Regions from separate parts of the Sinorhizobium garamanticum genome, predicted to be linked through region 1. Evidence: predicted binding sites of a transcription regulator. Region 1 holds the regulator's gene; each other region holds the start of a gene.
The links. Region 1 encodes PhoB, which activates phosphate uptake and scavenging genes when phosphate is short. Its sites were predicted from a motif close to TGTCATNNANCTGTCAT; they were not measured.
Positions count from the first base shown of each region.

Region 1 (5,406 bases):
GCGGTATCGCCGATCGTCTCGGCGCGGCCGAGCTGCATTTCAGTTCCGGAAAGGAACAGGGTTTCGCCACCGAGCTGACGCATGCCGACGTCAAAGGAGACGCGCGTGCGGGTGGAAGGCTTCTCGAAAATCATCGCGAGCATCTTGCCGGCAAGCGGGCGTTCGGCAGTGCCGTCCTTCGTCGCGGTCTTGCGAACGCGGGCGTCGTCAATGATCGTCCTCAGGTCGGCAGTCGCCATCGCCGAGATGTCGAGAAAATGTCTGGTACCTGTCATTGTTCAGAATTCCTGTCGTGAAAGTCGGGCCGTTCAGGCCGCCGCGTCGCCGCTGTTGCTCTTGACCGCCTCGGCGGCGCGCTCAAGCCTCGCAAGCCCTTCTCGGGCCTCGGCGGCGGTAGTGATCAACGGCGGCAGCAGACGCAGCACGTTTTCGCCGGCGGGAACTGCGAGCAGCTTCTCGGCGCGGATTGCTTTCAACAGGTCAGCGGAGGGCACCTTCGCCTTGATGCCGAGCATCAGCCCGTCGCCGCGGATTTCCTCGATCACATTCGGGAAACGATCCTTGAGCGACGCGAGCCCCTGCCGGAAGACAAGAGCGACGTCGCGCACCTGCTCCAGGAATCCGTCGGCGAGAACAACGTCGAGGACCGCGTTTCCGACCGCCATGGCCAGTGGATTGCCGCCATAGGTCGAGCCATGCGTGCCCGTGACCATGCCGGCTGCCGCTTCTTCGGTCGCAAGGCAAGCGCCCAGCGGAAAGCCGCCGCCGATGCCCTTGGCGACCGCCATGATATCCGGCCGGATGCCGGACCATTCATAGGCGAAGAGCTTGCCGGTACGGCCAATGCCGCACTGAACCTCGTCGAGGATCAACAGCAAGCCGAATTCGTCGCAAAGCGCCCGCAACTCCTGCAGAAACTCCTTGCTGGCCGAGCGAATACCGCCCTCCCCCTGGATCGGCTCGATCAGGATCGCCGCCGTCTCATCGTTGATCGCATCCTTGACCGCCGCAATGTCGCCGAAAGGAACTTGGTAAAAACCCGGTGCCTTTGGTCCGAACCCTTCGATGTACTTCTGCTGGCCACCGGCCGCGATCGTCGCGATCGTGCGGCCATGGAAAGCGCCTTCGAAGGTAATGATATGGAATTTTTCCGGATTCCCCCTGGCGAAATGATAGCGGCGCGCTGTCTTGATGGCGCATTCAAGCGCTTCCGCGCCTGAATTCGTAAAGAACACGCGATCCGCGAAGGTCACGGCCGTCAGCCGGCGCGCCAGGCTTTCCTGTCCCGGAATCTCATAGAGGTTGGAAAGATGCCAGACCTTGTCCGCCTGCGCCTTCAGCGCCTCGACGAGGTGCGGATGGGCATGGCCAAGCGAGTTCACGGCAACCCCGGCGGCAAAATCGAGATAGCGCGAGCCGTCCTCGGCAATGAGCCAGACGCCCTCGCCTCGCTCGAAACGCAACGGCGCACGCATATAGGTGTCGTAGAGCGGCGTTGTTGCGGCCATGGCGAACTTCTCCTTCCGTCCTGGTGGCATCGATATCGGGCGATCGTGTCCGATAAAAATCAAAAATGCCGCCTTTCGGCGGCGCAGGCACTATTCCCATTTCGCACTGCAATGTCAACAAAACCAAGGCTTGCAGCGAGCTCGGGCGCACGGATTCCGACGTGCGAAAAAACATCCGGCGGGGGCTTGCAAAAATGCAACGGCCAGCCAGCAAGTTGGGGAAAACCCCAAAATCGATTCGGCGCGAATCCCGCGACTCTTGCCACGGAGTCACCCTGCCAGTAGGTTAATATTCAATTACTAGACGCATGCGGCGGACCTAGTCACCAAAAGAGTTATCGCGTTGCAGCTCCGGAGTTTTTCCGGAGCTTGGTGATGGATTCTGCCATCCAACGCCGAGAACGGAGAGTGCAGAAATGAACTGGACTGACGAGCGGGTGGAGAAACTGAAGAAGCTGTGGTCCGAAGGCCTGAGCGCCAGCCAGATCGCGGCACAATTGGGTGGTGTCAGCCGTAACGCCGTCATCGGCAAGGTTCACCGGCTGAGCCTGCCGGGGCGGGCCAAGGCCGGCGGCACGACCAATGCCGCCCGCCCGAAGCGCACAACCTCTGCGCCCCGCGCGCCGAATTATGCCTCGCGCGTCACAACCCGCACCGTCACCCGCACCGCTGGCGCCACCGTGCTCAAGGAAGAGATCGAAGTCGATCTCGTCGCGGAGCAGAACCTCGAACTCGCACCGAACGTCGTCGTTCCGATGTCGCGCCGCCTCGGCCTGACGGAGCTGACGGAACGCACCTGCAAGTGGCCGATCGGCGACCCCTTGAAGGAAGAATTCCATTTCTGCGGCAACGAGTCGCCGGAAGCTTCGCCCTATTGCAGCTATCACACGCGGCTCGCCTATCAGCCTTCCGGCGAGCGCCGGCGCATGCGCTGATCCGCTTGCATGAACGCTACGGAAAAAGGGGCGGTGCCGCCCCTTTTTTTGATGCCTATGAAACGCAGACTCTATCAGCTTTCAAGCGAATAGCCGGCGCCGCGCACGGTGCGTATGACATCGGGCATGTTCGAGAAGTTCAGCGCCTTGCGCAGACGGCCGACATGCACATCCACGGTGCGCTCGTCGACGTAGATGTCATGTCCCCACACGCCGTCGAGAAGCTGTGAACGGGAGAAGACGCGCCCTGGCGAGGACATAAGGAACTCCAGGAGCCGGAACTCCGTCGGTCCGAGCCGGACTTCGCGGCTGCGCCTGTGGACACGGTGCGTCTCGCGATCGAGCTCGATGTCGCCGCAGCGCAACAGCGTCGAAAGCACCTCGGGCTTGGCACGCCTGAGCATTGCCTTCACCCTCGCCATCAGTTCCGGTGTCGAGAACGGCTTGACGACATAGTCGTCGGCGCCGGTGGCGAGGCCACGAACCCGCTCGCTTTCCTCGCCGCGCGCGGTCAGCATGATGATCGGCAGGCGCTCCGTTTCCGGCCTCTGCCGTAGCCGGCGGCAAAGTTCGATGCCGGACACTCCGGGCAGCATCCAGTCGAGGATCAGGAGATCCGGCAACCGCTCCTGAAGGCGAATCTCGGCCTCGTCTCCACGCAATATCGTATCGACGTCGAAACCTTCGGCCTCGAGATTGTAGCGCAGGAGGACGCTCAGCGCCTCCTCGTCCTCGACAACAGCTATCTTCGGCAACATTCGGTCATGCTCCTTCCCACGCGCGGACGCCATCATGCAACCGCGACACAGTATGGGCCGCGACAATCACGGCCGGGATAAGATCAACGCATGCGCAAAGGCATGCGGACGTCGGGCGGGACTAGTCCGTCACCGACCCTAGGGTCGACGTCGTGTCGTCCTTCGGCCGTTCGCCTTGCGGCTGAGCACCCGTCGCCATGTAATAGATCGTTTCGGCGATGTTGGTCGCATGGTCGCCGATACGCTCGATGTTCTTGGCGCAGAAGAGAAGATGCGTGCACGGCGTGATGTTGCGCGGATCTTCCATCATATAGGTCAGCAGTTCGCGGAAAAGCGACGTGTAGATCGCGTCGATCTCTTCATCGCGCTCGCGGATGCTGTTCGCCTTTTCCGGCGAACGGGAGGCATAGACGTCGAGCACTTCCTTGAGCTGAACCAAGGCCAACTCCGCCAGATGCTCCAAGCCGCGCGCAAGCTTGCGCGGAATGCCGGATCCGGCGACCGCGATCACGCGTTTGGCGGTATTCTTGCCGAGGTCGCCGACGCGCTCCAAATCGGCGGCGATCCGGATCGACCCCATGATCTCGCGGAGATCCGACGCCATTGGCTGACGCTTGGCGATGGTGACGATCGCCTTCTCGCCGATCTGACGCTCGGCGTCGTCGAGGATCGCGTCGTCGGAAATCACCTTCTGCGCCAGGGCCAGATCCGAGTTCACCAGCGCCCGGACAGAGTCCGCAACCATCTGCTCGGCAAGCCCGCCCATCTCGGAGATCCGGCGCGCGAGATATTTCAACTCCTCGTCGAAGGCTGAGGTTATATGTGCATGAGTCATTTTCGTTTCCTCAAGGCGCGCGCTGTTCTGCATGGACCTTCATCAATCGTAAGGGTTGGAAACCGCTTTAGCCGAACCGACCCATAATGTAGTCCTGCGTGCGCTGATCATCCGGATTGGTGAACATCTTGTCGGTGTCGTTCTCCTCGACGAGATTGCCGAGGTGGAACATGGCGGTGCGTTGCGAAACGCGCGCGGCCTGCTGCATCGAATGGGTCACGATGACGATCGTGAAATTCGCGCGCAGCTCGTGAATGAGCTCCTCGACCTTCGCGGTGGCGATCGGATCGAGCGCCGAGCAGGGCTCGTCCATCAGGATCACTTCGGGGCTGACCGCAACGGCACGCGCGATGCAGAGGCGCTGCTGCTGACCGCCGGAGAGGCCGGTGCCCGGCTCTAGCAGCCGATCCTTGACTTCGTTCCACAAGCCAGCCTTCACCAGGCTGTTCTCGACGATCTGATCCAGGTCGGACTTGTTACGCGACAGACCATGGATGCGCGGGCCGTAGGCGATGTTCTCGTAGATCGATTTCGGGAACGGGTTCGGCTTCTGGAACACCATGCCGACGCGAGCCCTGAGTTCGACCACGTCCACGCTCGGATCGTAGATGTCCGACTGGTCGAGCGTGATCTTGCCGGTTACGCGGCAGCCTTCGATGGTGTCGTTCATGCGGTTGAGCGTGCGCAGGAAAGTCGACTTGCCGCAGCCCGAGGGACCGATCAGCGCCGTCACGGTATTCTTGCGAACATTCAGGTTCACGTCGAAGAGAGCGCGCTTCTCGCCGTAGTAGACGGATACGTCCTTTCCGACCATCTTGAAGTTTGCATCGCTCATCTTCTGATCCAGCGCCTTTTCAACTGCTGCTTCGGACATAATATTCATCTCTGTTTCTCCCTACCAGCGGCGCTCGAAGCGCTGCCTGAGAAATATCGCGATCCCGTTCATCAGCACGAGGAATGCCAGAAGAACCAGGATTGCAGCGGAGGTTCGGGACACGAAGCCGCGTTCGGGGCTATCGGCCCAGATGTAGATCTGTGTCGGTAGTGCGGTAGATGCAGCGAAGACGCCCTCGGGCGGGCTGGTGATGAAGGCGTTCATGCCGATCAGCAGCAGCGGCGCGGTTTCGCCGAGCGCTCTTGCCAGCGAGATGATGCTGCCGGTCATGACGGTCGGCATCGCAAGCGGCAGGATGTGGTGGAAGATCGCCTCGTGCTTCGACGCCCCCACGCCGAGCGCGGCCTCGCGGATCGAGGACGGTACCGACTTCAGTGATACGCGGGTCACGATGATAAGCGTCGGCAGCGTCATCAACGCGAGAACGAAGCCACCGACGAGCGGAGCGGAGCGGGGCAAGCCTAGCCATCCGAGG
Region 1 covers NZ_CP120373.1:728,285-733,690, forward strand. Annotated here, with positions in the region: gene argF (ornithine carbamoyltransferase) at 1-275, opposite strand, end outside; gene PZN02_RS03515 (aspartate aminotransferase family protein) at 309-1,508, opposite strand; gene PZN02_RS03520 (GcrA family cell cycle regulator) at 1,925-2,443, shown strand; gene phoB (phosphate regulon transcriptional regulator PhoB) at 2,518-3,201, opposite strand; gene phoU (phosphate signaling complex protein PhoU) at 3,323-4,036, opposite strand; gene pstB (phosphate ABC transporter ATP-binding protein PstB) at 4,104-4,919, opposite strand; gene pstA (phosphate ABC transporter permease PstA) at 4,932-5,406, opposite strand, start outside.

Region 2 (5,406 bases), 1.5 Mb from region 1:
GCGTCGTCGCTGCCCGGTCGAAAGCGCTTGCCAAGGCTTCGAACTTCACGGCCTGCCAGAGGGCATATTCCTCGACCAACCGTTCGCTTAGCCAGAACTGGCCACGCGCGCCGGCATCGGGCCTGCCGATAAAGCCGGACTTCTCCGCGTTTGAAAACAGACGGCGGACATGGGTGTTCGATATGGCGTAGTGCTCTGCGAGTGCGGCCAGATTGACGCTGATCGGTACTCTTCCGTCCTCTGGAACAAGACTTGACGGACGCGACATCAGGTCGTCGAGCAGTACGCCGCCAGACTCCGACCAGACGAACACCGCGACACCCTGCGGCGGCTGCGTCCACTTGCTGTCAGCAAGCAGGCGCCGCGTCGCGATCGGCTGAGCGCGTTCGAAAATGGTGATGTCGGCCTCGATACGCTCGGCTCTCGTTCCTCCGTCCAAGAGGTCGAGCGTTCTCATCTGGGTTTTGAACCAGAGTTGCATCGCATGCTGGCTGACCTCCGTCGGCTCAAGCGGGCGCGTTCTCCTGGTTCGGCCGCCGCTGGTGGGCCGGAGCAGCTTGTAGGCGAGCAATTCGGCAAGAAATGCAGTCGCGGTGTTCCGGCTCGCCCCACCGGTTTCGCGCATCAGTTTCAGCAGGCGCGCCGCGGTGACGCCGGAGTCGGGATCGTTGCGATCGCGTTCGAGGTGGAGGGCATAGACGGCCTGCGAGAGTATCCACTTCTGGTGAGCAGCCACCATGCGTGCGACGCGCGGGAAGAGATCGTTCAGCGAGATGAGGTTGCGTGCACCCACCTGCAAGGCTGGCCGAAATGCCGGATTTTGCAGCAAAGCCTCCACCGTGAAGCCGGGCGGGCTCTTTTGCTCAACGTTTTCCTTCCCCACAACCCGCTGCATCTGCGCGCATGTCCCCAATTGCGCTGCAACGAAACACGGCCATCGACGCGTGTTCCGGGCAACACACAGCCTTGCTCTGGCAATTCACTAGCATTTCAACCTTGCCCTTAGCGCGCAAGGTCATTGTTCGTCTCAGGCGAAGTCCCACGCGCCGCTAACACCGCAGCGGCGGATGCTTGCAATAAGTTAATGGAGAGCTCGTCATGTCTCGTGATCCCGCTCGATCGCGGGCCGCTTGCAGGGACCTGGTCCACCAGGCTCTTCAGAATGGAGAACGCAACGGTCATGAACAATAATGGCGCCGCATCTCTAATGCCCTGCATTTTCAGGGTGCGCCTCAAAGGTTAAATTTTTCATACTCCAATAGGTTGCGCTACTTTCCCGTCCGTTCCTGACCACGATCCGTCGCGGGCATGGACTGCGCTATCTGACGATTGAGGTTGGCAAGCTCGGCGCGCAGTTCACCGATTTCGCGGAGCAGCACGTCATCCACCGTGTGGTGGAGCGCGATCAGTTCGACTTCCGATTTGAGATTGACCTCGTAATCCTTCGACGCGGCAAAGCGATCTCGTTCGGCCTGACGGTTCTGCGACATCATAATGACCGTAGCGCCGCGAGCATCGAAACACGAGGTTCAGGAAGATGTATGGGTACGGATCGAATGCGCCCCGCACGAGAAGGATCGAGTTGATGAAGATCCAGGCGATGAGGAAGGCACAGAAGCTGAGGATGAAAGTCCAGGAGCCGCCGATGCGCGCGATGGCATCGGCAAGCCGGGCGCCAAAAGCGAGGCTGGTGTCGAACGCCGCATGCGTATCCGTCGAAACGGGTCGCCGCTCCTTCGCATGCGTCAGGATGCGGCGTTCGATTTCGCTCAACTGGCTGCTGGGTTTGCCGAACAGGATTTGGGAAATTTCGTTGAGATGCGGCATGTTGGCCTCCGGAAATGGCTCGGAGGCTATTTAGGACGGTGCCGGAAAGCTGTGAAGCGGTTTTCTGGCAGCGACCCCTGTCGTGCGCGAAAGAGCGGCTGCTCAGTTGTCGCGCGGAGGACGGCGGGAGGGCGGCGGCCGAGGCCGTTCGCGCCCCGGCCGTCGGGATTCAGGAACCGACGGGGAAGAGTTCGGCATGGGACTTGAAGAAGCGTTCCGTGCTGAACCGCTTGCCGAACATCATATCGTGCTGGAGGAAGCGGTAATCGCGCAGCGACGCGGGAATCTTCGGCCGCCGCGACCACTCTGCGATGTCCTTGCCGTTTTTGCGGACCACCATATAGCGATCGATGACGCGGTACTGGTCGTAAACCTTGCCCAGGAAGCCGGTGTAATAGGGGTGCTCGTAACCGGCCTGCTTCAGGATCTGATAGGAAAGGAAGGCCGGGCTGATCGTCCCGATGTTCTTTTTCGGGCCTGTCTTGTTCGACCAGACGACGAGCGGCGTTTCGTGCTGCGCCTTCATCTGTTCCTTCGAACCTTTGCGCGAGGCGGTCACGTCGTTCATGTAACCCGTGTTGGTGTAGACCGTGTTGAGCGGCGGCAGATGATCGCCGAAGAGCACGATGATCGTCTCGCGGTCACGCTTCTTGGCCCACTCCATCAGCATCTTCAGGCTTTCGTCCGCTTCCTTGATGCCCTGGGCAAAGGTGGCGAGCACCTGGCGGTCGCCTTCGGGGAGATTGCCTTCGACCTTGATCGTGTTCTTCGCGTAGCGGTTCGGCTCGTAGGGGCCATGACCCTGCAAGGTGACCGTGAAGAAGAAGAAGGGGTCTTCCATGGCATCCGCCTGGCGGATGATTTCCTTCATCAGCGATTCGTCCGAGGCGAAGATTCCGCGCTTCTGCATCGCCGGCAAGTTCTCTTCCGAGCGGAACGTGTCGAAGCCGAAAGCCTTGTAGACGGCGGTGCGGTTCCAGAACCAGCCCTGGAAGGGATGGATGGCGCGCGCGACGTAGCCTTCACTGCGGAAGAAGGTCGCGAGCGAGGGGATCGGATTGCGGATATATTGCTGGTAGGGAATGCTGCCATAGGGCAGGAAGGCATTCGAAAAACCGGTCATCGCCTCGAATTCGACATTGGCGGTCATGCCGCCAAATTCCGGCGAGAAGACGTTCCCCGCCTGCATTTCGCGGACCGTCGGCATCGGATCGGGCGAAAGCTTCACGTTCGGCAGGCGAGTCGGATCCCAGAAGGATTCGCTCATGACCACGATGACGTCCGGCTTGCCGCGATGCGTCGTTCCGGCAGGCAACGGCTTGACCGGAATGCGGTCGATCGCATCGGCCATGTAGCCCGCCGGCGCGTTGACATTGGCCATCGGCAGGTTGATCGCGAAGGCGAGCGCAAAACCGTTGTGGCGATAGTTCTCGGTCTGGTCCCACATGATCGGGATCACCCGCAAGCGGTCGCGGATCCACGAGAACTGGTTGTAGTCCATGATGTGCCAGAAGGCGACGAGCAGCGGCAGGGCAAAGGCCATGCGAACGACACGCTCCCTGCGCGTAAGCTTGGGAAAGTTCCGCCAGGCATAGCGCAGGAGCAGGCCGATGGTGGCGATCATAGCGATCAGCCCGACGACGACTGCGACGGCGGTCCAAGGGCGGTCCTTAACAAGGACGGGCATCAATTCCATGATCTGCCGCCCGAAAAGGAAATCGGTCGGATAAAGCGGATCGGAGAGGAAGACCTGCTTCTGCTCGCTGATGAAGGCCGGCAAAACCGCGAGCGGCACGACAAGGAGGGCCGCCTTGTGCTCACGGCCGAAGAGTGCATCGACGGCAAGCAGAACCAGGAAGAAGACAGCGATCGTCGTCCCGGCGGGACGCATGGGATCGATGAAATAGGCGATGGTTTCGCCAAAGGACTGGCGCACGATCAGTTCGACTGCGAATACGAGCGCGGCAGCAATAAAGAGAGAGAAGAACGCGCTGCGCGTGCCGGCCAGCGCCTTGGCGTTTCTGACGGAGGACCCAGACCTGTCGATGACGGTCTGGGAGCGTCTCGCGGCGGCTGAATCGATACTGGCCAACGGCGTCTCCAATTTCATAAATCTTTCGTCCAACTGTCATACGACTGTCATCTTGAACAGGGGATGAATGGCTAAACCAGCTGGGATGGGTGCAAGTTCCACGTGCGTGAAAAGATCGTTGCCGCGCCGTGTAAAGGGCGGGAAATGCAGAATTTTTTGGAATCTTTGATTTGTTCGCGATTGGCGGTGGGTTTTTTATCGCGGTATGCGGTAAGAACAGGGCGTATGTCAGAAGTACTCGCTGAGACAAGACCACAGGCCCCGCTCATGACTGCACAGAAAGCCGCTCCCTCAACGCTACGGATTGCCGTGGCCCAGCTCAATCCGACCGTCGGCGACATCGCCGGCAATCTGGCGAAGGCGCGCGAGGCGCGCGCGGACGCGGCGCGCCAGGGCGCCGATTTGCTCCTGTTCACCGAACTCTTCATTTCCGGTTATCCGCCGGAAGATCTCGTTCTGAAACCGGCATTTCTGAAGGCCTGCCTGCAGGCTGTCGAGAGATTCGCCGCCGATACGGCTGATGGAGGCCCGGGCGTCGTCATCGGCTTTCCGCGTCAGGCCGGCGCTCTCCGTCACAATTCGATCGCGGTCCTGGACGGGGGCAAGATCATTGCGATCCGCGACAAGGTGGACCTGCCGAACTACGGCGAGTTCGACGAGAAGCGGGTGTTCGATGCAGGAGGAATGCCCGGTCCCGTCAACTTTCGCGGCGTGCGTATCGGCATACCGATCTGCGAGGACATCTGGGGTGATCTCGGCGTCTGCGAAACACTCAAGGAAAGCGGCGCCGAAATCCTGCTTTCCCCGAACGGTTCACCCTATTACCGCGGCAAGGTTGATGTCCGCCATCAGGTCGTCCTGAAGCAAGTGATCGAGACGGGCCTGCCGATGATCTATGCAAATCAGCTCGGCGGTCAGGACGAACTGGTCTTCGACGGTGCAAGCTTCGCCTTCAACGCGGACAAGTCGCTCGCCTTCCAGATGAGCCAGTTCGAGGAAGCTGTCGCAATCTCCGAATGGCGGCGAGGCGAGGAGGGTTGGACCGCGGAGAACGGGCTCAATTCACGCATACCGGAAAGCGACGAGGCCGATTACCGCGCCTGCATGCTCGGACTCAGGGACTACGTCAACAAGAACGGCTTCAAGAATGTTGTGCTCGGCCTTTCGGGCGGCATCGACTCGGCGATTTGCACAGCGCTCGCCGTCGACGCGCTTGGCGAGGAACGAGTGCGCACCGTCATGTTGCCGTACCGATACACCTCGCAGGAGTCGCTGAAGGACGCCGAGGCCTGCGCCAAGGCGCTCGGATGCCGCTACGACATCGTTGCGATCGAAGAGCCGGTCGAGGGCTTCCTGAGTGCGCTCTCCGACGCGTTCGAGGGCACCGAATCCGGCATCACCGAGGAAAACGTCCAGAGCCGTACGCGCGGGACGATCCTGATGGCGATCTCCAACAAGTTCGGTTCGATGGTGGTAACGACCGGCAA
Region 2 covers NZ_CP120373.1:3,449,002-3,454,407, forward strand. Annotated here, with positions in the region: gene PZN02_RS16275 (hypothetical protein) at 1-895, opposite strand, end outside; partial or broken gene PZN02_RS16280 (DUF1003 domain-containing protein) at 1,269-1,827, opposite strand; gene PZN02_RS16285 (LTA synthase family protein) at 1,997-3,919, opposite strand; gene PZN02_RS16290 (NAD+ synthase) at 4,187-5,406, shown strand, end outside.
Region 2: the regulator PhoB is predicted to act here: its motif matches at 3,954-3,970, upstream of PZN02_RS16285 (LTA synthase family protein).

Region 3 (5,406 bases), 870 kb from region 1:
ATCCACGGATATCGCCTGTGCGCTCAACTTCGCGCCGAGGACCGTCACCGAGGCGATTGACGGACTTGAGCGCGACCGTCTGGTGATGAGGAAGCCTGACCCCGAGGACCGCCGCGCGAAAATCGTCTCGATCACAGAGACCGGCCGGATCGTGCTCGAAGCGGCCGAACATCCGCGCAAGCAACTCATCGAGGAAATCTTCTCGGCGCTCGATGACGAGCAACTCGACCAGCTTTACGACATCGTCAGCAAGCTCGTGGAAAAGACCGACGAAATCCGCAAACGCAAGGAAGAGGCCGAAGAGGCAGAGGTGGCCGTCGCGCGCTAGAGTGGGATCCGGGCGAAAAGCCGCGCACACTTTTCCTCATCCAGCCCTAGACTCGGCGGCAAGCGACACTGAAAAGCTTGAAGAATCAGAAGGGGCCGGGACGTCATGTCCTGGCCCCTTGCGTTTCTCCAGGCGTTTGCGCTTACATTGCGTTGATCGCGCCGATGGAGAAGAACAGGGTCTCGCCGGAGGAGTCGTCGACGCCATCGTTGTCCGTGACGACATAACCGTTTCCAGCCGCGTCAACCGTGAAGCCCTCGACCTTGTCGACGACGTAGCCGTTCAGCGCCTTGAGTTCCGGAATGAGATCACGCACCTCTTCCTTCTTGACGACCGGCAGTTCGCCGCCGAGTGCAGCCGGCTTCAGGTCGGCAAGCGCAATGCGGTAGAGCTTCTTCAGCTTGGCCGCTTGCCCGATCAGGTTGTCGCGCTCGATGACATAGACATAGTCGCCATGGACGGTGATTTCCGAAAGACCGACCCAACCTTCTTCCGCCTTGTCGAGCGGATAGCGCACGGCGCCCCACTCCTTGCTCGCCGGCTTGTAGGAGACGAGTTTGACGAAACCTTTCTCGTCATCCTTCCATTCACGCTGGACTGCCATCCAAAGGACTTGGTTATCGCCCTCGCCGACCGCCGCAATGCCTTCGAAGCCATAGCGAATCTCGTTCGCGCGCAGTTCTTCCGGCAGCGCGATCTCTTCCTTGATCTCGCCCTTCTTGTTCACGTGGAAGATCGCGTGGCTGTAAAGCTTGTCCGAGTTGCCTTCGGAGGCGAGCCAGAAGCCGCCTTCGCCGTCATTAGCGATGCCTTCGATGTCGAGCTTCTGGGCCGACGAACCGTCACGGGTGATCGGCAGTGCTTCGGTGATCACGGCCGGTTTCTGCGAGGCGTCGATCGTGTAGATCGTCGGCCGGGAGGCAAAGACCGAGTCGTTGACCGCACGCAGGAAACCGGGCTTGTCTTCGACCGCAGCGAGCCCTGAGAGCGCGCCGAAGCCGATGGGCAGCCCATCCTTCTGAGCGGAGCGGATCTGCGGATAGACGGCGTCGCCGTCCGCCCGTTCATAGATCATGACATGGGCGCGCGCACCACCGTCCTCGACGAGATCGACTTCGTTCGCCGTCGCGAACAGGTTACGACCCGGAATCGCGACTGCGCCTTCGGGAGATACGCCGGACGGGAGAAGCTGGAGCGGCTCGGGTTCCGTGCCGGTGTCCTTGTAGACGCCAACGATCGAGGCGCGTTCCGAGAGCACGAAGAAGAGATTGTCGTCACCGAAGCGTGCCGCTTCGAGGCCTTCCGGCTCGACGCCTTTCGCAGACGATCTTTTGTCCGGATAGTGGCCGATCGCCGCGATCGCATGTTCGAAGGCTGCACCGGATTCGAACAGTACCTTGCCCGTCGTATCGAAGATCGTGAAGCCGCGCGCGCCGCCCTCGTAGTCGCCCTCGTTGGCGACGACCAGACGGTTATCGTCGAGCCATTTCACTGCATCCGGTTCACGCTTGCGGCCGGCCTGCTCGCCGGTAAACGAGATTGCACCGTCGCGCTTGACATCTATGTTCTTGAGATCGACCGTGCCGGCCGAGAAATGCGTCTTCACGGCACCGGATTTGCCGTCGATGATGACGATGTGGTTATTTTCCTGCAGCGTCAGCGCAATTTCGTCCTTGCCGTTGAAGGCGACGAATTCCGGCTCCGGGTCTTCCCCGGCTATCTCGGCGAGACCAGTCAGCGCCACGCGCTTGATGCTCGAGCAATCGGCGACACCATCCTTCAACGAGAGGATCACCAGATCGCCGGCCGGCATTTGCGGAATCTGCCCGTCGTTCACCTCCTCGTCACGCTCGTTTTCGATCGCGATCGTGGCGAGCGTCTTGTCCTTGTTGATCGCAATCGAGTCCGGCTGGCCGCCAAGGTCGCAAGTCGCGTCAATCTTTTTCGTCGCGAGATCGACCACAGCAACGAGACCGGAGGGCTTGGCAAAGCTTTCGCGCGTGTTGACAGCAACAAGCGCCTTCGCGCCAGCAACTGCAACCGAAGTCGGCTCACCATCGAAAGACACAATGCCGCCCGCCTTCGGTGCTTTGGCATCGGTGATGTCGACGAAGCCGACGCGCTTTCCGGGGCTGTCGGAATAGATGAGCGTGTTGCCATCTTCGCTTGCCGTTATGATTTCGGCCGAGGTCGCGGCCTTGCGATCTGCGCCTTCCGGCAGATTGTCCATGACGGCAAAGGATGCGACGCGGTTGAAAACCTGTTCTGCATGCACGGCTGATGCCGTCGATGCGGCGAGCGCTGCCGCCAATGCTGTGGTGATTGAAAATGTCTTCATGTGTCCCTCCGTGTCGCGACACATGGCAAATAGCCCCTGCGCTGTGCCGCTGTTGGCATCCGGAATCGCTGGATCGTTTCACGCGCCGGATGGGAGGCTTTTGCAACCGTCGTGTAACAGCTCAATGACACGGCGATAGAAACGAAAAGAGGCCCGGACGGACCGGGCCTCAATTGATCTGCTTGCTTGCTTCCGCCATCAAGCGGCGCCGCGGCAGATGAAACATGAACCTCTCTGCTGCCTATGTTCTCACAAGGGGAACGGCAAGACAGGGTGCAATGCGATGTTCGCTCGGGTTCTGGAACCCGCAAACACCTGATTAGTTGACAGCGTCCTTGAGGCCCTTGCCGGCCGTGAACTTCGGCACGTTGCGGGCCGGGATATCAACTTCCGCGCCCGTGGACGGGTTGCGGCCCTTCGAGGCTTCGCGGCGGGTCACGGAGAAGTTGCCGAAACCGACGAGGCGGATGTCGCCACCGTTCTTCAGTTCAGCCTGGATGGTCTCGAAAACTGCATCAACTGCAGAAGACGCATCGGTCTTGGAAAGTCCGGCCTTCTCAGCAACGGCAGACACGAGCTCATTTTTGTTCATGTTTCCACCCCTTTCAATTGGTTCGAAACGACTGTCTTGTTAAGCCGGGGCGGCTTGCGCATCGCCCACGTCTTGCCATTCCCAATTGCGCCTAATCCCTTGGAATGCAAGGCTTGCGGAGAGTTTTTACAACAAAAAAGACCGGCAAAGTGCCGGTCTTCCTTGTTTTTCTGGCGAGGGGCGCAAGCGGGACACAGTCCCGCGCCCCTTCCGGGACTTGATCAGTGCGCGATCGAAGCGCCCGCTTCGTCCTGCGAATCGACCGCCGCGACCGGCGCCGGCTGGTTCGCCGGGTCCCATTCGATCGGTTCGGGGCGACGCGTCAGGGCATGTTCGAGCACCTCGCCCATCCGCGAAACCGGGATGATTTCGAGGTTGTTCTTCACATTGTCCGGGATCTCGGCGAGATCCTTGGCGTTCTCCTCGGGGATCAGCACCTTCTTGATGCCGCCGCGCAGAGCTGCCAACAGCTTTTCCTTCAGGCCACCGATCGGCAATACGCGACCGCGCAAGGTGATTTCGCCGGTCATCGCCACATCCTTGGAGATCGGGATGCCGGTCATCACCGAGACGATGGCAGTCGCCATCGCGACACCCGCCGACGGGCCGTCCTTCGGCGTCGCACCCTCGGGCAAGTGCACGTGGATGTCACGCTTGTCGAAAAGCGGCGGTTCGATGCCGAAATCGATCGCACGCGAACGGACATAGGACGCTGCCGCCGAAATCGATTCCTTCATCACGTCGCGCAGGTTGCCGGTCACCGTCATGCGGCCCTTGCCGGGCATCATGACGCCTTCGATCGTCAGCAATTCGCCGCCAACCTCGGTCCAGGCCAATCCCGTGACCACGCCGACCTGATCGTCCCGCTCGGCTTCGCCGTGGCGGAACCGCGGCACGCCGAGATAGTCGGCGATGTTTTGCGCCGTCACTTCGACCTTCTTGGACTTGCCCTTGAGGATCTCGGTCACAGCCTTGCGGGCGAGCTTCATCAGTTCGCGCTCGAAGTTACGGACGCCGGCCTCACGCGTATAGGTCTGGATGACAGCCATCAGCGCATCGTCGGTCACCGAAAATTCCTTCGGCTGCAACGCGTGGTCGCGTATCGCCTTCGGCAGCAGGTGCCGCTTTGCGATCTCCAGCTTTTCCTCTTCGGTGTAACCGGCGATCCGGATCACCTCCATGCGGTCCATCAGCGGCGCCGGAATATTCAGCGTATTCGCGGTGGTAATGAACATCACATTCGAGAGGTCATATTCGACTTCCAGGTAGTGATCCATGAAGGTCGAGTTCTGTTCCGGATCGAGCACTTCGAGAAGCGCCGAAGACGGGTCGCCGCGGAAGTCCTGGCCCATCTTGTCGACCTCGTCGAGCAGGAAGAGCGGGTTGGACTTCTTCGCCTTCTTCATCGACTGGACGATCTTGCCGGGCATCGAGCCGATATAGGTGCGGCGGTGGCCGCGGATCTCGGCCTCGTCGCGAACGCCACCGAGCGCCATGCGAATATATTCGCGGCCCGTTGCCTTCGCGATCGACTTGGCGAGCGAAGTCTTACCGACGCCGGGAGGACCGACGAGGCACAGGATCGGTCCCTTGATCTTTGTGGAGCGCGCCTGTACCGCCAGGTACTCGACGATGCGTTCCTTGACCTTGTCCAAGCCGAAGTGGTCGGTATCGAGCACCTTCTCGGCGTGGTTAAGGTCGGTCTTGATCTTGGACTTCTTGCCCCACGGCATACCGAGCAGCCAGTCCAGATAATTGCGCACGACGGTCGCTTCCGCCGACATCGGGCTCATCTGCCGCAGCTTCTTCAGTTCTGCATCAGCCTTCTCGCGCGCTTCCTTGGAGAGCTTGGTCTTGGCAATGCGCTCTTCGATTTCGGCCATCTCGTCGCGGCCGTCCTCGCTGTCGCCAAGCTCCTTCTGGATCGCCTTCATCTGTTCATTGAGGTAGTACTCGCGCTGGGTCTTCTCCATCTGGCGCTTGACGCGCGAACGGATGCGCTTTTCGACCTGCAGGACCGAAATCTCGCCTTCCATGAAGCCAAGCGCCTTCTCGAGGCGCATCTTCACGCTCGTCGTCTCCAGCATCTCCTGCTTTTCGACGATCTTGATGGAGAGGTGCGATGCAACCGTGTCGGCAAGCTTCGAA
Region 3 covers NZ_CP120373.1:4,079,806-4,085,211, forward strand. Annotated here, with positions in the region: gene PZN02_RS19320 (MarR family winged helix-turn-helix transcriptional regulator) at 1-328, shown strand, start outside; gene PZN02_RS19325 (esterase-like activity of phytase family protein) at 471-2,666, opposite strand; gene hupB (DNA-binding protein HupB) at 2,986-3,258, opposite strand; gene lon (endopeptidase La) at 3,480-5,406, opposite strand, start outside.
Region 3: the regulator PhoB is predicted to act here: its motif matches at 2,780-2,796, upstream of PZN02_RS19325 (esterase-like activity of phytase family protein).

Region 4 (5,406 bases), 800 kb from region 1:
TCGCGGGCATCACGACGCCGCGCCTGCTTGAACTCGCCAAACTTTTGGGCGGCCTGCTGCGCGTCGCCTATCTTTTCTCGGCATCGATGCCGGGTGTCACGCGCCATCTCGGTTTACGGCGATCGCCGCGCCCGGATGTAGATCTCGAATTCGTCGTGCCGGCGGACTATTCCGACTTTGAGGGCGAGCGCTTGGACGGTCGCCTTCAGCAGCTCAGCAAACTGACGGGCAAGACACTCGCCTTCCATTTCGAGAGCTGATTGGCTCACGCGATTCGTCTGTGAAGAGGCGGCTGCGCGTCGGTCGCGCAGCCGCTTTTTGATCATTCGGCCTTCAGGAATTCTCCGACTTCCAGCAGCACGAACTCATTGTCGTCCGCCTTGTCGATTGCGCGGCCGGCGGAGAAGGGCAGGTTGTTGTCGTTGCCGACGATGATATGCGTGTCGTCAACGCGATCGACATTCTCGATGGTAACGAACGGCATGTCGTAGTAGCCGTCACCGCCGCCCTGGCGCCTTCTGTTGTCCGGATCGGCGATCTTGAGGAGATCGATGTACCCGATCTTGCGTACCGCCTTGCCGGCATTTTCATCCGTCATCTCGATCTTGTAGATGCGCTTGAGCTTGGAGCCGACCGCGACGCAGTCGGGCTTAGGGTCCTTCGGATCTGCGCATGCCTTGTCGACAGTGCCGGCGCCGTTGTCGCGCTCGATGACGAGCGCGGTCTTCTCGTCGAGCACGTTGAAGTCGCCGATCGCCTCGCCGCCTTCGGCGAGCGGATAGAGCCAACTGCGGCCCGTCCATGCTTTGCTCGCGACATCGAGTTCGATGATTCTGAGCGCCGGCCGACCGTTGGCCTGCTCGACCGATTCATTGTCGGTCCAGATCGGCCCCTCGAGCAGGGCATAGAGCTTGCTGCCGTCCTTGGACATCGCCATACCCTCATAGCCGCCGGAACGCTTCAGGTTGAAGGCCGGCATTTTCTTGGACGGGTCCGCTTGCAGCGTCAGGGTGGGATTGTCAGGCGACATGACCGGCTTGCCGTCGACAATGGTCGCAACGACATCGGTCAGTTTGCCGGCCGTGTCGAATTTCAGGACGTAGGGACCGAACTCTTCACCGACCCAGAAGCCGTCGACGACCGGCTGGATCGATTCCACATCGAAATCGGCGCCGGTGAGATAGCGGTTGGCCGAGCCTTCCATGACGATCGGGAACGGTGCTTTGCGGTCCGGATCGGACAGGAATACCGTTTGCAGCGATTCGACCTTGCCGGCTTCCCAGTCGATCTTGAGATGGTGGAGCATCAGCATCGCGTCGGTCGAGTTCAGCTTGTTGCCGAATCCATTATCGGAAAGGCTCCAGAAGGTACCGTCCGGCATCGTCTTGATCCCGGAAAAGCCCTGCATTGGCTGGCCATTGAACGGCAGCGACAGTCCGGTCGGGCGAACGCCGTCCTTGCCGGGCACGCTGGCGAGTTCCACAGCACGCTTCCGGTCGGCCGTCGTGAATTTTCCGGAGGTCTTGAGATAGTCCGCCGCATCAGCCGGTGCCGCGATGATCGTGTTGGCCGGCAGGATCGCATGCGCCTTCAGCGTCGCCGGAAAGACCTTCTCCTCGGCAAGCGCCGTCGTTGTCATCACAAGGGCCAGCGCCGCGGAGGCGAAAAGTGCTTTCGTCATGAAGTTCACCCTGGGTTGGAGGTCTGAGACCGATCCCCGATAGGCGCCTTCGATGACGGCTGCTTGATGCTTGTCTGACAGTCCGATGAAGCTTTGGTGACGTTCGGTGCCTTGCTCGAACGTTCAAGATCTACAGTCACTTCGGGCGTTAGTGTTGGCGGGAAGAATGCGGAGAGAAATTGGTCACGATGTTCGAGACGAAATTTGCAATCGTCCTGCGGGACGACCTCGCCATGTGGCAGAAGCTCAACGTCACGGCCTTCCTTGCCACCGGCATAGTCGGGCAGAAGCCGGAGATTATCGGTGAGGCGTATCGCGATGCCGCCGGCAATGTTTACAACGCGCTAAGTATCCAGCCGATCATCGTCCTGTCGGCAGGCGGGGTGACGCTCGGCGATATCCAGCGGCGGGCTTTGGCGAAAGACGTTCGCACGTCCATCTATGTCGACGAAATGTTCTCGACGGGTCACGACGCCGCCAACCGGGAAGTCTTTTCCAAGTCGGCACCCGACAACGCCCGGGTGGCGGGGATCGCGATCCACGCGGAAAAGAAGCTTGTCGACAAGATCACGAAGGGGGCGAAGCTGCACGGCTAGAAACAACGGCGGACTTCGACCCGCCGTGAAAGATGTCGGCAGGTCGAAGGGAGAACACGCCAAGCTTCTGGCCGCGGCCCTTGACCTCATGTTCGCCGAGATCCTCGCTCCTGACCGAGGCTGGCAGGCGCATGCGCCGCAGGAGATCGGCGGAAATCAGGATCTGCCGATCGAGCGTCCGGCAAAGGCCTTCGAGGCGCGCCGTCATGTTCACCGTGTCGCCGAAGTAAGTGATCTTGTGCCTGTCGACGCCGATCTCGGCGGCAACGATTGTTCCGCCGTGCAATGCGGCGCGAAGGCGAGGAACCTCGCCGTAATCCTTGCGCCAGCGGTGAGAATCCGTCTGGATCCGGTCAAAAATATCGAAGGCGCAGCGAATGCAGGCGGCGTCGGCGATGGCACGATCGAAGGGCCAGGTAATGACCGCTGCGTCGCCGACATAGTCATCGATGGAGCCGCCGTAGCGCAGCACTGGATCGGCCATGGTTGCGAACAGTCTCCCGAGGTATTCCTGGGTGCGCAGATCGCCAAAGCGCTCGGCGAAGGACGTGGAGCCTGCGAGGTCGACAAAGAGGAACACGCGCTCCTCATGCACCGGCTTGCGGTAGCGTCCGGTCAGCAGGCTCAGGAAAACATCGCGGCCGAGCAGTTCGCGCACTCTCAGGACAAAGATGATCGGACCGGAGATTGCAAGCGCGACGAGGAGTACGTTCAGCGATGGCATCATCTCGCCTGGATGGCCCACCAGGCGCAGAAGCGACCCTGCAATTGCGAAGCCGGCATAGACGAGCGCGAAATAGACGGCAATGGAAGACAGCAGAAAGCCTGGCGTCGAAAGGCTGTGAATCTTTCTGTAGAGACGCCGGAAGATGATCCGTCGTTCGAAGGCGAGGATCGGCATGCAGACGAACAGAGCATAGGTCGCGCCGATCAGCGCGCCGTCGCCGTAGACCAGCCACGCATAGGCCACGCCGCTGCCCGCGACGACGAGCAGCAACAGGATGAACTCAAGCGTGGAAAATCTCCAGCGCATGCGCGGAAGCTCCGGAACCGGAAAAACATAAAGGACAATTGCGGATTGGATGGCGATCCGCAACGCATTCACACAGCTCGTCCACGCCGTCCGGCCTGGATCAGCCCTCTCGAAGCGTCCTGGCTATTGCTGGATTCAGGCGGAAAGTTGTTCTCTCACCTGCGGCATTTCAACCGCCGATTTCCATCGCCTCGATCCGCTTGCCGGCGAAGCGCAGCGCGACCTCGCCATTAATGAGCTTCAGGGCCATTTCACCAAAAAGCTCCCGGCGCCAACCCCTGAGCGCGGCCACATCCGCGCTTTCGCCTTCGGCTGCGATTCGGTCGAGGTCCTCGCTGTTAGCGATGATCTTCGCAGCGACGCCTTCCTTTTCGGCGATGAGCTTCAGGAGGACCTTCAGCATTTCGCCCGCTGCCGCAGCACCCTCTGGCGCATGGTTCTGGCGCGGCAGGCGCGGCAGTTCCGCCTTCGGAATCGCAAGTGCCTCGTTCACCGCCTCGACGACAGCCGTGCCTGCGCTGGAACGTTCCCATCCCTTGGGAATGGTTCTGAGCCGACCCAGCGCTTCGGCATCCTTGGGTTGCTGTTGGGCGATCTCGTAGATCGCATCGTCCTTGAGTATTCGTCCGCGCGGGACGTTGCGGGTGCGGGCTTCGCGTTCGCGCCAGGCCGCGACCTTCTGCAGGACCGCCAGCTCTATGGGCTTCCTGACCCGCATCTTGAGCCGCTGCCACGCGTTGTCCGGGTGCAGGTCATAGGTCTCCGGGCTTTCCAGGATCGCCATCTCTTCGGCCAGCCAGGACGACCGCCCCTCGCGGGCGAGTTCTGCAGTCAGATAATGGTAGATCTCCCTCAGATGCGTAACGTCGGCGAGTGCGTAGTCGAGCTGCTTTTCCGTCAGTGGTCGGCGGCTCCAATCGGTAAAGCGCGAAGACTTGTCGATCTGCTCGTTCTTGATGCGGTTGACCAGTTGGTCGTAGGAAACACTGTCGCCGAAGCCGCAGACCATCGCCGCGACCTGCGTGTCGAAGAGCGGATGCGGAATAAGGTTGCCGAGATGATGGATGATCTCGATGTCCTGGCGCGCGGCGTGAAAAACCTTGACGACGTCCGGATTACCCATCAGCGCAAAGAACGGCGCGAGGTCGATGCCGGGCGCCATCGGGTCCACGATCACAGCCAGATCAGGGCTTGCCATCTGGATCAGGCAGAGCTCCGGCCAGAACGTTGTTTCGCGCAGGAATTCAGTGTCGATCGTAATATAACTTGACTGGGCCAGCTGTTTGCAGACGGCCTCTAAATCTACTGTCGTTTGAATCATCGGGTTTTTAATCACTGTGGCGGAAATGCGGCTTGCCCTTCGTGTATCGTTTCGCGGCTGTTGTCACAATCGAAATTGTCAGACCACCTTGAAATAACCGGTCATCCCGGTCTTTTGATGTTCAATGATGTGGCAGTGGATCACCCAGTCGCCCACGTTGTCCGCAACCAGGGCCACCTCCGCCTGTTCGTCCGGCAGGAGCAGGATGGTATCCGTCGGCGGCGGCAGAAAAGTCCGCTTGTTGGAATTCAGAATGCGGAAGCTCAGGCCGTGCAGGTGGATCGGGTGCGCGTGCGGCGTGCGATTGGAAATCTGCAAGATGTAGCTCCCGCCGAGCTTCAATTCCTCGATCGGCGCGATCGGATCCGGCGTGTCTCCAGGCCATGGAACCTTGTTGATCGCCCAGAACGTGTAGCCAAGCGAGCCGCAGATCGAGGGCGTCGCCTCGTGTTCGGCCGTTGCCGTCAGTTCGATCGGAATCCGTTTGGCGATGGAGAGGTCGGCTTCCGCGATCGGATTGGCGGGCAGGGGAGCGATGTCGCGCAGGTCACGCTTCAGCGAGGCTCCCGCCGCCCGAAACGTCGCAATGGTCCAAGGATGCGAGCCGCGGTAGTTGCCGAGCGTTGCTGTCTGGCCCTCACTCTCCGGCATCCGCACGACGATATCCATGCGCTGCCCGGGGCCTAAGTCGAGGCGATCGAGGGGGAAGGGATCGTCGATCGGATTGCCATCGAGGGCGATCACCTTCGCGGCCGCGCTTTCGAGCGCCACCGTG
Region 4 covers NZ_CP120373.1:4,150,714-4,156,119, reverse strand. Annotated here, with positions in the region: gene ppx (exopolyphosphatase) at 1-260, shown strand, start outside; gene PZN02_RS19685 (esterase-like activity of phytase family protein) at 323-1,681, opposite strand; gene PZN02_RS19680 (DUF2000 family protein) at 1,870-2,277, shown strand; gene PZN02_RS19675 (adenylate/guanylate cyclase domain-containing protein) at 2,249-3,310, opposite strand; gene rnd (ribonuclease D) at 3,480-4,631, opposite strand; gene PZN02_RS19665 (multicopper oxidase family protein) at 4,710-5,406, opposite strand, start outside.
Region 4: the regulator PhoB is predicted to act here: its motif matches at 1,767-1,783, upstream of PZN02_RS19685 (esterase-like activity of phytase family protein).